DNA from 3 places in the Pantoea sp. CFCC18177 genome. Region 2 is predicted to be linked to each of the others. Evidence: predicted binding sites of a transcription regulator. Region 2 holds the regulator's gene; each other region holds the start of a gene.
What was found. Region 2 encodes PhoB, which activates phosphate uptake and scavenging genes when phosphate is short. Its sites were predicted from a motif close to CTGTCATAAAACTGNCNNAT; they were not measured.
Positions count from the first base shown of each region.

Region 1 (4,252 bases), on a different contig from region 2:
CCAACCCGGTAAAGCCTTCACGGTAGATTTTGTAAATCAGCGTGGTGGTGGCCTGCACCGGACCACCGCCCGTGGCGGCATCGATCACCGGGAAGGTATCGAAGAAGGCATACACCAGGTTAACCACCAGCAGGAAGAAACTCACTGGCGTAATCAGCGGCAGTGACAGGTTGAAGAAACGGCGCACCGGTCCGGCGCCGTCAATCGCCGCCGCTTCCACCAGCGATTTTGGAATCGACTGCAGCGCGGCGAAGAAGAACAGGAAGTTGTAGCTCATCTGCTGCCAGATAGAGGCCAACACGATCAGGAACATCGCCTGACCACTGTTTTGCGCGTAGTTCCAGTTGTAGCCAATCTGGTTCAACAGGTGGCTGAACAGGCCAAGGCCGGGATTGAACAGGAACATCCACAGTACGGCCGCCACCACGGGCGCAACGGCGTAAGGCAGCAGCAATAAGGTTTGATACAGCTTTTTCAGACGCACCACGTAATCAACCAGCGCCGCCAGCAGCAGCGAGAAGGTCATGCCGCACACCGTGACCAGTGCGCTGAACTCAATGGTGGTCCAGAAAGAGTCGAGATAATAGCTGTCATTAAACAAGCGCTTGAAGTTGTCCAGACCGACAAAGGTGCTGGATATGCCAAAGGGATCGATGCTTTGCAACGAATACCACAGCGCTTCCCCGGCAGGCCACAGGAAGAAAATGGCGGTGATCACCAGCTGCGGTGCGACCAGCAAATAGGGCAGAAAACGGGATCGAAAAACGGGGCGTGATGAGGACATAACAGACTCGCCAAAGAGAAATCGGGGCTGACGCCACGCGCCAGCCCCGAGACAACGGAATTACTTCACTTGCTGTTCAAAACGACGCAGCAGTTCATTTCCGCGCTTCACTGCGTTATCCAGTGCAGCTTGTGGTGCCTGTTTACCCGTCCACACGCCTTCCAGTTCCTCGTCCACGATGGTACGAATCTGTGGCATGTTGCCCAGACGCATGCCTTTGGTGAACGGCAGTGGATCTTTGTTCAGCATCTGACGCGTGGCAATGTCTGCACCTGGGTTCTTGTCGTAGAAGCCCTGCTGTTTGGTCAGCTCATACGCTGCAGTGGTGATCGGCAGATAACCGGTCTTTTGGTGCCATTCCGCTGCGATCTCTGGCTGTGCCAGGAACTTCATGAACTCTGCTACACCTTTGTAGGTGTTGGCATCTTTGCCTTTCATCACCCACAGGCTCGCGCCGCCGATAATGGCGTTCTGCGGTGCGTCTGGCACGGTTGAGTCGTATGGCATCATGCCTACGCCGAAGTTGAACTTGGCGTAGTGTTTGATATCCGCCAGAGAACCTGAAGATGCGGTGGTGATACCGCAATCGCCGTTATAGAACTTGGCTGTAGACTCATCTTTACGGCCGAAGTAGGTGAAATCACCCTTCTTGTTCATGTCTTCAAGCATTTGGATGTGACGCACCTGCACCGGCTTGTTGAACTCCAGCACCGCATCGGTACCGTCGAAGCCGTTGTTCTTGGTGGCAACCGGCAGTGCATGCCAGGCGCTGAAGTTTTCGATCTGAATCCAGCCCTGCCAGCCACTGGCGTAGCCACAGGTCATGCCGGCTTTGCGCAGGGCATCGGCATCTTTCGCCAGCTCCTGCCAGGTTTTCGGTGGCTGGTCTGGGTTCAGACCTGCTTTCTTGAAGGCGTCTTTGTTGTAGTACAGCACTGGGGTCGAGCTGTTAAACGGCTGAGAGATCAGCTGGCCTTTGCTGTCGCTGTAGTAACCCGCAACGGCTGGCACGAACTGTTTTGGATCCATCTGCACGCCCGCGTCTTTGAACACGTCATGCACCGGAACGATGGCTTTAGACGCCATCATGGTTGCCGTACCCACTTCGTAAACCTGCAGAATAGCCGGGGCTTTACCAGTACGCACAGCAGCGATACCCGCTGCCAGGCTCTGCTCATAGTTACCTTTGTAAGTCGGTACGATTTTGTATTCTGGGTGAGCCTGGTTAAAACGTTGTGCCAGAGAATCGACTTCTTTGCCTAACTCGCCTTCCATTGAGTGCCAGAAAGGAATGTCTGTAGCAGCCAGCGCATTACCGCTGAGCGCCAGACCGAGCAACACACTCATCAGGCGGGGACGAAGCGTAAAAGCGGACATAAGTTTTTTCCTGTGCTTGTTAGGTACGCGCGATATCACGCATTTTTTTGTTCGCGAAGTAACATGACACGAGGAAATGACGGAAAAATAACAGGATTATGACGGGAATGTGACGAGGTAAAAGCGCATAAGAAAGTTTTAAGTGGCACGAATTATCTCAAATTCGTGCACTGTGTTCGGACCGTCGGCGTTACATTCAAACCGCACCTTCAATCAGACCGCCGGCGGCACAGTCAGATTGCGGGCGGACAGCGCGCACATTATTGTAGCGGCGCGATTCATCGCGCGTTTGCAGGAAGCGCAATGAATTGCGCCGCTACGGATCTATGCAGCCATGATAGTATTTCAGGCACCCAGGTAAGCGCTACGTACCGCTTCGTTGGACAACAACGCTTCTCCGCTGTCTTCCAGCACTACATGGCCGTTTTCCAGTACGTAGCCACGATCGGCCAACTTCAGTGCCTGGTTGGCGTTTTGCTCCACCAGAAAGATGGTCATGCCCTCTTTACGCAGTTGCTCAATAGTGTCGAAAATCTGCTGAATGATAATCGGCGCTAAGCCCAAAGAAGGTTCGTCCAACAACAGTAAACGCGGCTGGCTCATCAACGCGCGGCCAATGGCCAGCATCTGTTGCTCACCACCGGACATGGTGCCCGCACGCTGCACTTTACGCTCTGCCAACCGGGGGAACAGTTGGTAAACGCGTTCAATGCGCTCCTGATACTGCTGACGCGTGGCAAAAAAACCGCCCATCGCCAGGTTCTCTTCCACTGTCATACGCGAAAACACGCGGCGGCCTTCTGGCACAATCGCAATCGCTTCACGCATGATTTTGGCGGTTTGCCAGTCAGTAATCTCTTTACCATCAAACACCACGGTGCCGCTGGTGGCGCGTGGCTCACCGCACAGCGTGCCGAGCAGCGTGGTTTTACCCGCACCGTTAGCACCAATCAGGGTGACAATTTCCCCCTGATTGATGTGCAGATTAATGTTATGCAGCGCCTGAATCGGGCCGTAATGGGCACTGACACCCTGCAAAGTTAAAATTGGGTTTGCCATATTACGCCTCACCTAAATAAGCACGGATCACATCCGGATTGTTGCGCACTTCTTCCGGCGTGCCGTTAGCCAGCGGTGTGCCCTGATTGACCACATAAATGCGGTCAGAAATTCCCATTACCAGCTTCATATCATGTTCAATCAACAGCACCGAGACCTTGTGCTCGCCACGCAGTTCGGCAATCAGTTCATCCAGCTCATGCGTTTCACGTGGGTTAAGTCCTGCAGCCGGTTCATCCAGCATCAGGATTTCAGGACGTGTCACCATGCAGCGCGCAATCTCCAGACGGCGCTGTTGACCGTAAGCGAGATTACCCGCCTGGCGGTTAGCCAGATCCAGTAAACCAATGCGCTCCAGCCAGGTCGCGGCACGATCCAGGGCTTCACTTTCGCCACGGCGAAACGCTGGCGTCTTGAACAGACCGGAGAATACGCCGCTTTTCAGATGCTGATGCTGCGCCACCAGCAGGTTTTCGATCACCGTCATTTCACGGAACAGACGCACGTGCTGAAAAGTACGCACGATGCCCATGCGCGCAATCTTCTGGCCCGGCAGGCCCTGTAATGGCTGGTCGCGCAGTTTGATGGTGCCGCCGGTCGGCTTGTAAAAACCGGTCAGGCAGTTAAACACCGTGGTTTTACCGGCACCGTTTGGGCCAATCAGTGACACGATTTCCTGAGGGTGCAGTTCCAGCGCCACATTGTTGACGGCCAACAGGCCGCCAAAGCGCATCATCAAGCCTTCAACGGCTAATAAAGGCTGACTCATGCCTGCTCTCCTTGTTTACTGCTTTTTAACTTCAGGTGTGGACGCTTCATCGGCAGTAATCCTTGCGGACGCCAGATCATCATCAGCACCATCAAACCACCGAGCACCAGCATGCTGTACTCGTTCAAATCACGCATCAGCTCGCGCGACACCACCAGCAGTACAGCCGCGAGGATCACCGCAAACTGAGAGCCCATGCCGCCCAATACCACAATCGCCAGTACAAAGGCCGATTCAACAAAGGTGAAAGATTCCGGACTGAC
Region 1 is NZ_JBNBPL010000017.1:49,615-53,866, reverse strand. Features, by position in the region: gene ugpA (sn-glycerol-3-phosphate ABC transporter permease UgpA) at 1-784, opposite strand, end outside; gene ugpB (sn-glycerol-3-phosphate ABC transporter substrate-binding protein UgpB) at 845-2,161, opposite strand; gene livF (high-affinity branched-chain amino acid ABC transporter ATP-binding protein LivF) at 2,507-3,220, opposite strand; gene livG (high-affinity branched-chain amino acid ABC transporter ATP-binding protein LivG) at 3,222-3,989, opposite strand; gene ACPUC8_RS17130 (high-affinity branched-chain amino acid ABC transporter permease LivM) at 3,986-4,252, opposite strand, start outside.
Region 1: the regulator PhoB is predicted to act here: its motif matches at 2,247-2,266, upstream of ugpB (sn-glycerol-3-phosphate ABC transporter substrate-binding protein UgpB).

Region 2 (4,252 bases):
AGCCATCTGGACGGCTACATGTCCATGAGAGTGACACGCTATGCCCCGAAGGGCAATGGAAGAAAATTCAGCTGACGTGAATATAATTCATGATCGGCGACTACTGCTTCAATTTCCTTCGATGGCGGCGCGTGCCTGCGCCATTTGGCTTTCTGAAAGCGGCAGGTAGCCCGCTTCAGTGACGCGTCGTTGCCCTGCTGGCGATAACACCTGATGCAGGAAAGCACTGACCAAGGGTGGCAAGGGTTTGCCTGGCGCTTTATTCACATAAATGTAGAGAGGACGAGACCACGGATAGTGGCCGCTACGAATAGATTCGGCATCGGGCATCACGCTCGCGCCGCTGGCCGTCTTGATCGGCACCATTTTTACGCCGCTCAGATGGAAACCGAAGCTGGCATAGCCAATGCTGTTGGGGGTACTCGCCACCGCTTGTACCACGGCAGCCGAACCCGGAAATTCCGCGACGTCAGCGCGAAAATCGCCTTTACACAGTGCCTGTTGTTTAAAGAATCCCCAGGTGCCCGAGGCTGAGTTACGACCAAAGCGCTGAATGCTGCGTTTTGCCCAGCCATCCTGATTCAATCCGAGATCGCCCCAGCGCTGCGGTACACTGTGCGCGCCACATAAGCGGGTGACGGAGAAGAGTGCATCGAGTTGCGGTTGATCAATATCGGGCAGCGGGTTGTCCTGATTCACCACCACCACCAGCGCATCCATGGCAACAGGAACAGCCAATGGAGGATAACCATAGCGCGTGGTGAACAGTTGGCGCTCATCAATCTGCATCGGGCGGCTCATCGCCCCCAACTGGGCGGCACCGGCCGCCAGCGCGGTGGGCGCGGTGGAGGAGCCCGCCGCCTGTACCTGAACGTTAACGCCAGGTGACTGACGGCTAAAATCCTCGCCCCACAGCGTCATCAGATAGCCGAGGGTATCAGAACCCACGCTGCTCAAATTGCCGGTGAGCATGGTTTGTTGGCCCTGCGCCAGCGCAGAGCACAACAGCAAAGTGAACAGCAACAGCGATTTCATCAGGTTATCCGGTGGCGTTTACTGCGCCACATTCTCGCGGATTCCCTTTGCCACAATCAACCGTGGCGGCAGAAGAAAACTAAAACAGGTTTCCTGATGCGGGATACTGGTGATCTCCAGCCGCGCATTGTGATGGCTTAACGCATGTTTCACGATCGCCAGCCCCAGCCCACTACCACCTGTGGCGCGTGAGCGGGCTTTATCCACCCGATAGAAGCGCTCTGTCAGGCGTGGCAAATGCTCTTCACTGATCCCCGGCCCGTTATCACAGACCTTAAACTGCGCGCCCTCTTTCGTGCGCAGCCAGCTGATGTCGAGACGCGTGCCATCTGGCGTGTGATTCACCGCGTTGTAGACCAAATTGGAAATGGCACTCCGCAGTTGCTCATCATTACCAAACACTTTGAGATGCGGATCGGTGTGGAAATGGATACTGTGACGGCCCTGGCTCAGGGTTTCTGCCTCACGCTGCAACAACAGCAGCATACCTGGCACATCCACGGTTTCTTTCAAATCGATGGCCGGTGCCGCTTCGATACGCGACAGCGTCAGTAATTGTTTCACCAGGCTATCCATACGACGCGTCTGTTCCTGCATGGTGTGCAATGCTTTGCCACGCGTGCGCTCGTTCATCGTCGCATCGTCCATCATCTCCAGATACCCCTGCAACACCGTTAACGGGGTGCGCAGTTCGTGGCTGACGTTAGCGAAGAAGTTACGCCGCGCGCCTTCCAACTGGTGCATCTGGGTCACATCACGCGCCACCATCAGCCACTGCCCTTCACTGTAGGGCATCACGCGGAATTCCATATGATGCTGGTTGTTAAGCACCAGCGTCAGTGGCTTATTAAAATCGCGCTGACGGATATAGCGAGAAAACTCAGGATAGCGCAGCAAATTGAGGATGTTCTGACCGTTATCCTCCGGCCAGCGCAAGCCCAAATGCTGTTGAGCCAGTCCGTTACACCAGAAAATCGTGCCCTCTTCGGTGGTCAACACCACCGCATCGGGGAGCGATTCCGCACCGCTGCGAAAACGCTTAATCAGATTACCGAGTTCACGACGGCGACGTCGGTTACGCAGTTGCATCTGGTACAGACCGTAAAACAGCGGCTCCCAACTGCCGCGCCCGGAAGGCGGCGTCATGGAGCGATCAACCCACAACCAGTGCGACAGACGCATCAGGTTTCTGAAGTGCCAAAACAGCACGCTGGATACGGCAATCAGCAGCAGCCAGGGCAGATAACCGAACAACAGACCCAGCACCAGCGCAGGCAAGCAGACCAGCGCCAGCTCGGTCATTAATCTCTTCCAGGAGAGTCGTTCCAGCACGGTAAAAGACTCCGTTTAGTAGCGGGCAGAGAAACGATACCCTGTTCCGCGTACGGTTTGAACCATGCGATCGTGACCAGAAACTTCCAAAGCTTTACGTAAACGACGGATATGCACATCAACCGTACGATCTTCGACGTACACGTTGGTGCCCCAAACGTGGTTTAACAGCTGCTCACGGCTGTATACACGCTCTGGATGCGTCATAAAGAAGTGCAGTAATTTATATTCCGTTGGGCCCATTTCCAGCGGGGTGCTCTCGGCCATCACACGGTGTGAGGAGGGATCCAGGCTCAAGCCCTGCATCTCAATCACCTCTTCCACTGCCATCGGCGAGATACGACGCATCACCGCCTTGATACGCGCCATCAGCTCTTTCGGTGAGAAAGGCTTGGTGATGTAGTCATCCGCGCCCACTTCCAGACCGCGTACGCGATCCTCTTCTTCACCACGCGCCGTCAGCATCATCACCGGGATATCGCGCGTCATCGCTTCACGTTTCAAATGTTTAATAAACTGAATACCGCTGCCACCCGGCAACATCCAGTCCAGCAGAATCAAATCAGGCCACGGCTCGATCAGCTTACCAATCGCGCTGTCGTAGTCTTCGGCCTCAATAGGCTGGTAATCATTCTGTTCCAGCACGAAACATAACATTTCACGGATGGGAGCTTCGTCTTCCACAACCAAAATGCGCTTAGCCATTATAACTCCTGCTGTTGTGACGGCTTGTCACGGGGATTTGCGGCGTCATTATGCGTCAGTTTTATGACACTTTTATGAAAAACCCGACCTATGATAAATAGTTAAAAAACAGAAATGTGACAACGATTAGCGCTTTTTTTTCTTTGCGATCTGAAGAGGTTATACTTCTCGCTCGCTTAACTAAGCACGGAGTTTTCATGCGCATCATACACACGGCGGATTGGCATCTCGGTCAGTTCTTTTACAGTAAAAGCCGCGCGGCAGAGCATCAGGCCTTCCTTGAGTGGCTACTGGACCAGATCCAGCAGCATCAAGTCGATGCACTCATCGTCGCCGGAGACCTGTTTGATACCGGTTCGCCACCCAGTTATGCGCGTGAAATGTTTAACCGCTTTGTGGTGGCATTGCAGCCCACTGGGTGTCAGTTGGTGGTGTTGGCAGGAAACCATGATTCCGTTGCCACCCTCAATGAATCGCGTGAACTCCTTGCCTGCCTGAATACCCGCGTGATCACCAGCGCCACGCCACAAGGCGAGCAGCAGGTGCTGACGCTGCATCAGCGTGATGGCACGCCGGGCGCGCTACTGTGCGCCATCCCTTATCTTCGTCCACGGGATATTCTGCGTAGTCAGGCCGGGCAATCAGGCCGTGAAAAGCAAATCTCATTGCTGGAGGCGATAGAGCAGCACTACCAGCAGTGTTACGCGGCAGCCCTCACGCAGCGTGGCGATCAGCCACTGCCGATCATCGCCACCGGGCACCTCACCACGGTGGGGGTCACCAAAAGCGACTCGGTACGCGATATCTATATCGGCACGCTGGATGCCTTCCCGGCGCAGGCTTTTCCCCCTGCGGATTACATCGCGCTTGGCCATATCCATCGGGCGCAACGTATCGCCGATAGCGAGCATATCCGCTACAGCGGTTCACCGATCCCACTCAGTTTTGATGAACTGGGCCGCGATAAGAGTGTGTTCCTGCTGGATTTCAGCCGCCAGTTAGACGCCGTTACCCCGCTCACCATTCCGCTGTTCCAGCCGATGCAGATGCTCAAAGGATCGATGGCGGAAATTGAGCAACAGCTGACGCAATTCAATGAGGGCGATGGCGAAAAACCGGTCTGGCTGGATATTGAAATCACCACGCAAGAGTACCTTAGCGACCTGCAGCGTCGCGTCGA
Region 2 is NZ_JBNBPL010000015.1:4,512-8,763, forward strand. Features, by position in the region: gene ACPUC8_RS15785 (PstS family phosphate ABC transporter substrate-binding protein) at 109-1,035, opposite strand; gene phoR (phosphate regulon sensor histidine kinase PhoR) at 1,054-2,367, opposite strand; gene phoB (phosphate response regulator transcription factor PhoB) at 2,383-3,072, opposite strand; gene sbcD (exonuclease subunit SbcD) at 3,270-4,252, shown strand, end outside.

Region 3 (4,252 bases), on a different contig from region 2:
CGATTCCGCGTCAAATTTGGATGTACTGGGAAAGTGAAAAGCTGCCCGCTGAAGTACAAATCTTTGTTGATAAAATAGCGCGTGAAAACCCCAGTTATGCGCTGACGGTCATTAACAACCTCAACATGCACGAGTATTTGCCGGACCTGAAGTTTGTTCACCCGGATATGCGTGCTTCGCATAAAAGTGATGTGATCCGTCTGGAACTATTACACCGCTATGGCGGTGTCTGGATGGATGCCACCATCATTCTCAATCGCACGCTGGATGAACTGCTGGCGGTCAATGCGGATCAACAATATGACCTGGTCGCCTTTTATCGCGAGGAGTCGATTCGCGATCGCGATTATCCGGTGATTGAATCCTGGTTCCTGGCGGCACCGAAAAACAATGCCTTTATTGGCCGCTGGCTACAGTGTTTCCGGCCTATCGTCGAGTTAGGTTCTGCCGCTTTTTTCCAGCAACTGCTGGCGCTGCCCAACTACGACACCATTCTGCAGGGGATTAAAACGCCAGATTATCTGGTGGTCTATATCGCTCAGCAACAGGCGTTGCGCGAAGAGAACCAGTACAACTTCTATTTACGTAAGGCGGAAGCCGGTGCGTTGCTGTATCAAACCCTGAGCGGCTGGCGCCCGGTAAAACTGAGTCGCATGCTGATGGTGGATGCGTTGCCGGAGATTTTGCCGCCGGTGTATAAACTCACCAGCTTTGACCGCAAATATATCGCCACGCACCTGAAATACGGCGTGGTGAACAGAGATAGCCTGTTGGGACGTGTGCTGTTGCAGGATCACTCTAGCGAACTGGCACCCGCCTCGACATTGGCGGGAAAAGCCGCGCAATAGCCAATTCATGTTGGCGTGTGCTGTCACGGAAACGGTCGCCATTGGCCAGGTGCGCATAAATGCGTCATTGCATCCGATGCCGCCATTGGCCCGGTTGTACCTAAATGCGCACCCTACATTTTCCTTGTAGGGTCGCCATTTATGGCGACCGTCTCCAGGGTGCAGATATTTACAGCGCCTGCGCGCACGCCCAGGCCGAACTCCATGCCCACTGGAAGTTATACCCGCCCAGCCAACCGGTGACATCCACCACTTCACCGATAAAGTACAGTCCAGGCACGTCGCGCGCTTCCATGGTTTTTGATGAAAGCTGGGTGGTATCCACACCGCCCAGAGTCACTTCCGCCGTGCGATACCCTTCGGTGCCGTTGGGCTGCACGCGCCATTGATGCAGCGTATTCACCAGTTCACCCTGCTGTTTGCTGTTAAGCTGTTTCAAGGTGACATCCGGGATCTGCTTCAACTCCTGCAACACTTCCACCAGCCGCTTCGGCAAGATTTTTGCCAGGCTGTTTTTCAGGCTGAGATTGGGATGCGCCTCGCGCTGCACGTTGATGAAATCCTCCAGCGAGGTTTCCGGTGACAGGTTGATGGTGACGAATTCCCCAGGTTGCCAGAAGCTGGAGATTTGCAACACCGCCGGGCCGGACAAACCGCGATGGGTAAACAGCATCGCTTCTTTAAACAGCGTGCCGTCTTGTGCTGTTATCGTGGTCGGCAATGCCACGCCCGACAGCGTGTTTAGCTGATCCAGCAACGGCTTGTGCAACGTGAAAGGCACCAGCGCGGCGCGTGTCGGGAAGACTTTCAGGCCAAACTGTTCGGCGACTTTATAGCCAAATGGCGTAGCACCCAGCCCCGGCATCGATAATCCACCGCTGGCGATCACCAGTTTTTCCGCCTGAACCTCTGAGCCGTTGAGTTGCAGCGTGTAACCTTTCTCATCACGTGCCACGCTCAGCACTTCGCTACGCAAACGCAACGTCACCTGTCCGGCTTCACACTCTTTTAAAAGCAGATCGACAATCTGCTGGGCCGAATCATCGCAGAACAGCTGGCCGAGGGTTTTCTCGTGATAGGCAATGCCATGACGGTTCACCAGATCGATGAAATCCCACTGGGTATAACGTGCCAACGCCGATTTACTGAAATGCGGATTGTGCGAAAAATACGCCGCCGGTTCGGTGTACATATTGGTGAAATTACAACGACCACCGCCCGACATCAGGATTTTGCGCCCGGCCTTTTTGCCGTTATCCAGCAGCAGCACGCGACGACCTAACTGTCCTGCCTGCGCTGCGCAGAACATGCCGGCTGCGCCTGCACCAATAATGATAACGTCAAACTTGTCCACAGCTCTTAACCCACCTGATTGAAAGGCGCTGATTGTAGAGATCTGCGGCAATTCGCGCCAGCGTCAAAAAAATGCCGCAAATGTGTCATAATGTAACTGCCTTATTTTTCAGCCTTTTTGCCTTGTCTTAGTGCTTACATTGCAATTTTAAGACAAAAAGGGACTATATTTTCCTTTCACATCATGCGTGTTGTCGCAGATAATGCGCCGCGTTCATGTCCTCCAAAATGGCGTAACGTTTATGCTGCATCTGTTTGCTGGTCTTGACCTAAGCACCGGCCTGTTTTTGGTTATTGCTCTGCTGTTCGTATTGTTCTATGAAGCAATCAACGGTTTCCACGACACGGCTAACGCAGTCGCTACTGTCATTTATACCCGTGCGATGCGGGCGCAGTTGGCGGTTGTGATGGCTGGTGTTTTCAACTTCTTAGGCGTTTTGCTGGGCGGTTTGAGTGTGGCCTATGCCATCGTGCATATGCTGCCTACGGATCTGCTACTGAACGTCGGTTCCGCACATGGCCTTGCCATGGTGTTCTCCATGCTGCTGGCAGCCATTATCTGGAACCTGGGTACCTGGTATCTGGGTTTACCGGCCTCCAGTTCGCATACATTGATTGGCGCCATTATCGGTATTGGTCTCACCAATGCCCTGATGACCGGCACCTCGGTGGTTGACGCGCTCAACCTGCCGAAAGTGATCAATATTTTCCTTTCTCTGATTCTGTCACCGATTGTCGGACTGGTGATTGCGGGTTCGCTGATTTTCTTGCTGCGTCGCTACTGGAGCGGCACCACGAAACGTTCGCGTATCCACATGACCCCTGCAGACCGTGAAAAGATCGATGGCAAGAAGAAGCCACCGTTCTGGACACGTATTGCACTGATTGTCTCAGCAATCGGCGTGAGCTACTCGCACGGTGCTAACGATGGTCAGAAAGGCATTGGCCTGATTATGTTAGTGCTGATTGGCGTAGCACCGGCCGGTTTCGTGGTGAACATGAATGCCTCCGGTTATGACATCACCCGAACACGTGATGCCGTTAATCATCTGCAGCAGTACTATCAGCAGCATGGTGATTCTCTGACGCACATCGTGCAGATGGCGCCCCCTGTGGTGCCGACGCCGGAAGAGTCAGTGGGCGGTCCGCATGAGTTCCATTGCGACAGCAGTCGTGCCCTTCAGGCTATCGACCGCGCACAAGGCTTGCTGGCTAATCTGAACAGCTACGATCAACTGACCGTTGATCAGCGTAGCCAGATGCGTCGTTTGCTGATGTGCGTATCGGATACCGCTGACCGCGCGGCGAAGCTGCCGGAGACCAGTGCTGATGATAAGCGCTTCCTCAACAAGCTGAAGGGCGATCTGCTGGGCACCGTGGAGTACGCACCGGTCTGGATCATCATGGCGGTGGCGTTAGCGCTGGGCATTGGTACCATGATTGGCTGGCGTCGTGTGGCGACCACTATCGGCGAGAAAATCGGTAAGAAAGGCATGACCTATGCGCAGGGCATGTCTGCACAGGTCACCGCTGCGGTCTCTATTGGTATCGCCAGTTATACCGGTATGCCGGTGTCGACCACGCACATCCTGTCGTCATCGGTTGCCGGCACCATGCTGGTTGATGGCGGTGGCTTACAAAGCCGCACCATCAAAAATATCGCCATGGCATGGGTGTTCACCCTGCCGGTGTGTATTGTGCTGTCAGGTTCGCTCTACTGGATTGCCCTGAAGATTATTTAAGCCATCCGTAGAAAACAGAGGGGCGACAGCAATGTCGCCCTTTTTTATTGCCAGATCGCCATGGCTATCAGGCTCACCACCACCAGAAAACACAGCCCACTGGTCAGCACAAACTGCCCACGCACGCGCTCGCAGCGGCGAATGAATTCGTCGTCGTGATGATCGCGATAGCGCTTATCCCAGATATAACGCACCAGCCGCACCTGCTTACTGGGCTGGCCATGAGACGTGAAGAACCCCGCCCCATCCACATATTGATACAGCAGCGGATCACAACCGCGCAGCACAGCCAATAGCGAGCGCAAAGAA
Region 3 is NZ_JBNBPL010000013.1:35,631-39,882, forward strand. Features, by position in the region: gene ACPUC8_RS14730 (glycosyltransferase family 32 protein) at 1-848, shown strand, start outside; gene ACPUC8_RS14735 (BaiN/RdsA family NAD(P)/FAD-dependent oxidoreductase) at 1,018-2,235, opposite strand; gene pitA (inorganic phosphate transporter PitA) at 2,444-3,943, shown strand; gene uspB (universal stress protein UspB) at 3,988-4,252, opposite strand, start outside.
Region 3: the regulator PhoB is predicted to act here: its motif matches at 2,263-2,282, upstream of pitA (inorganic phosphate transporter PitA).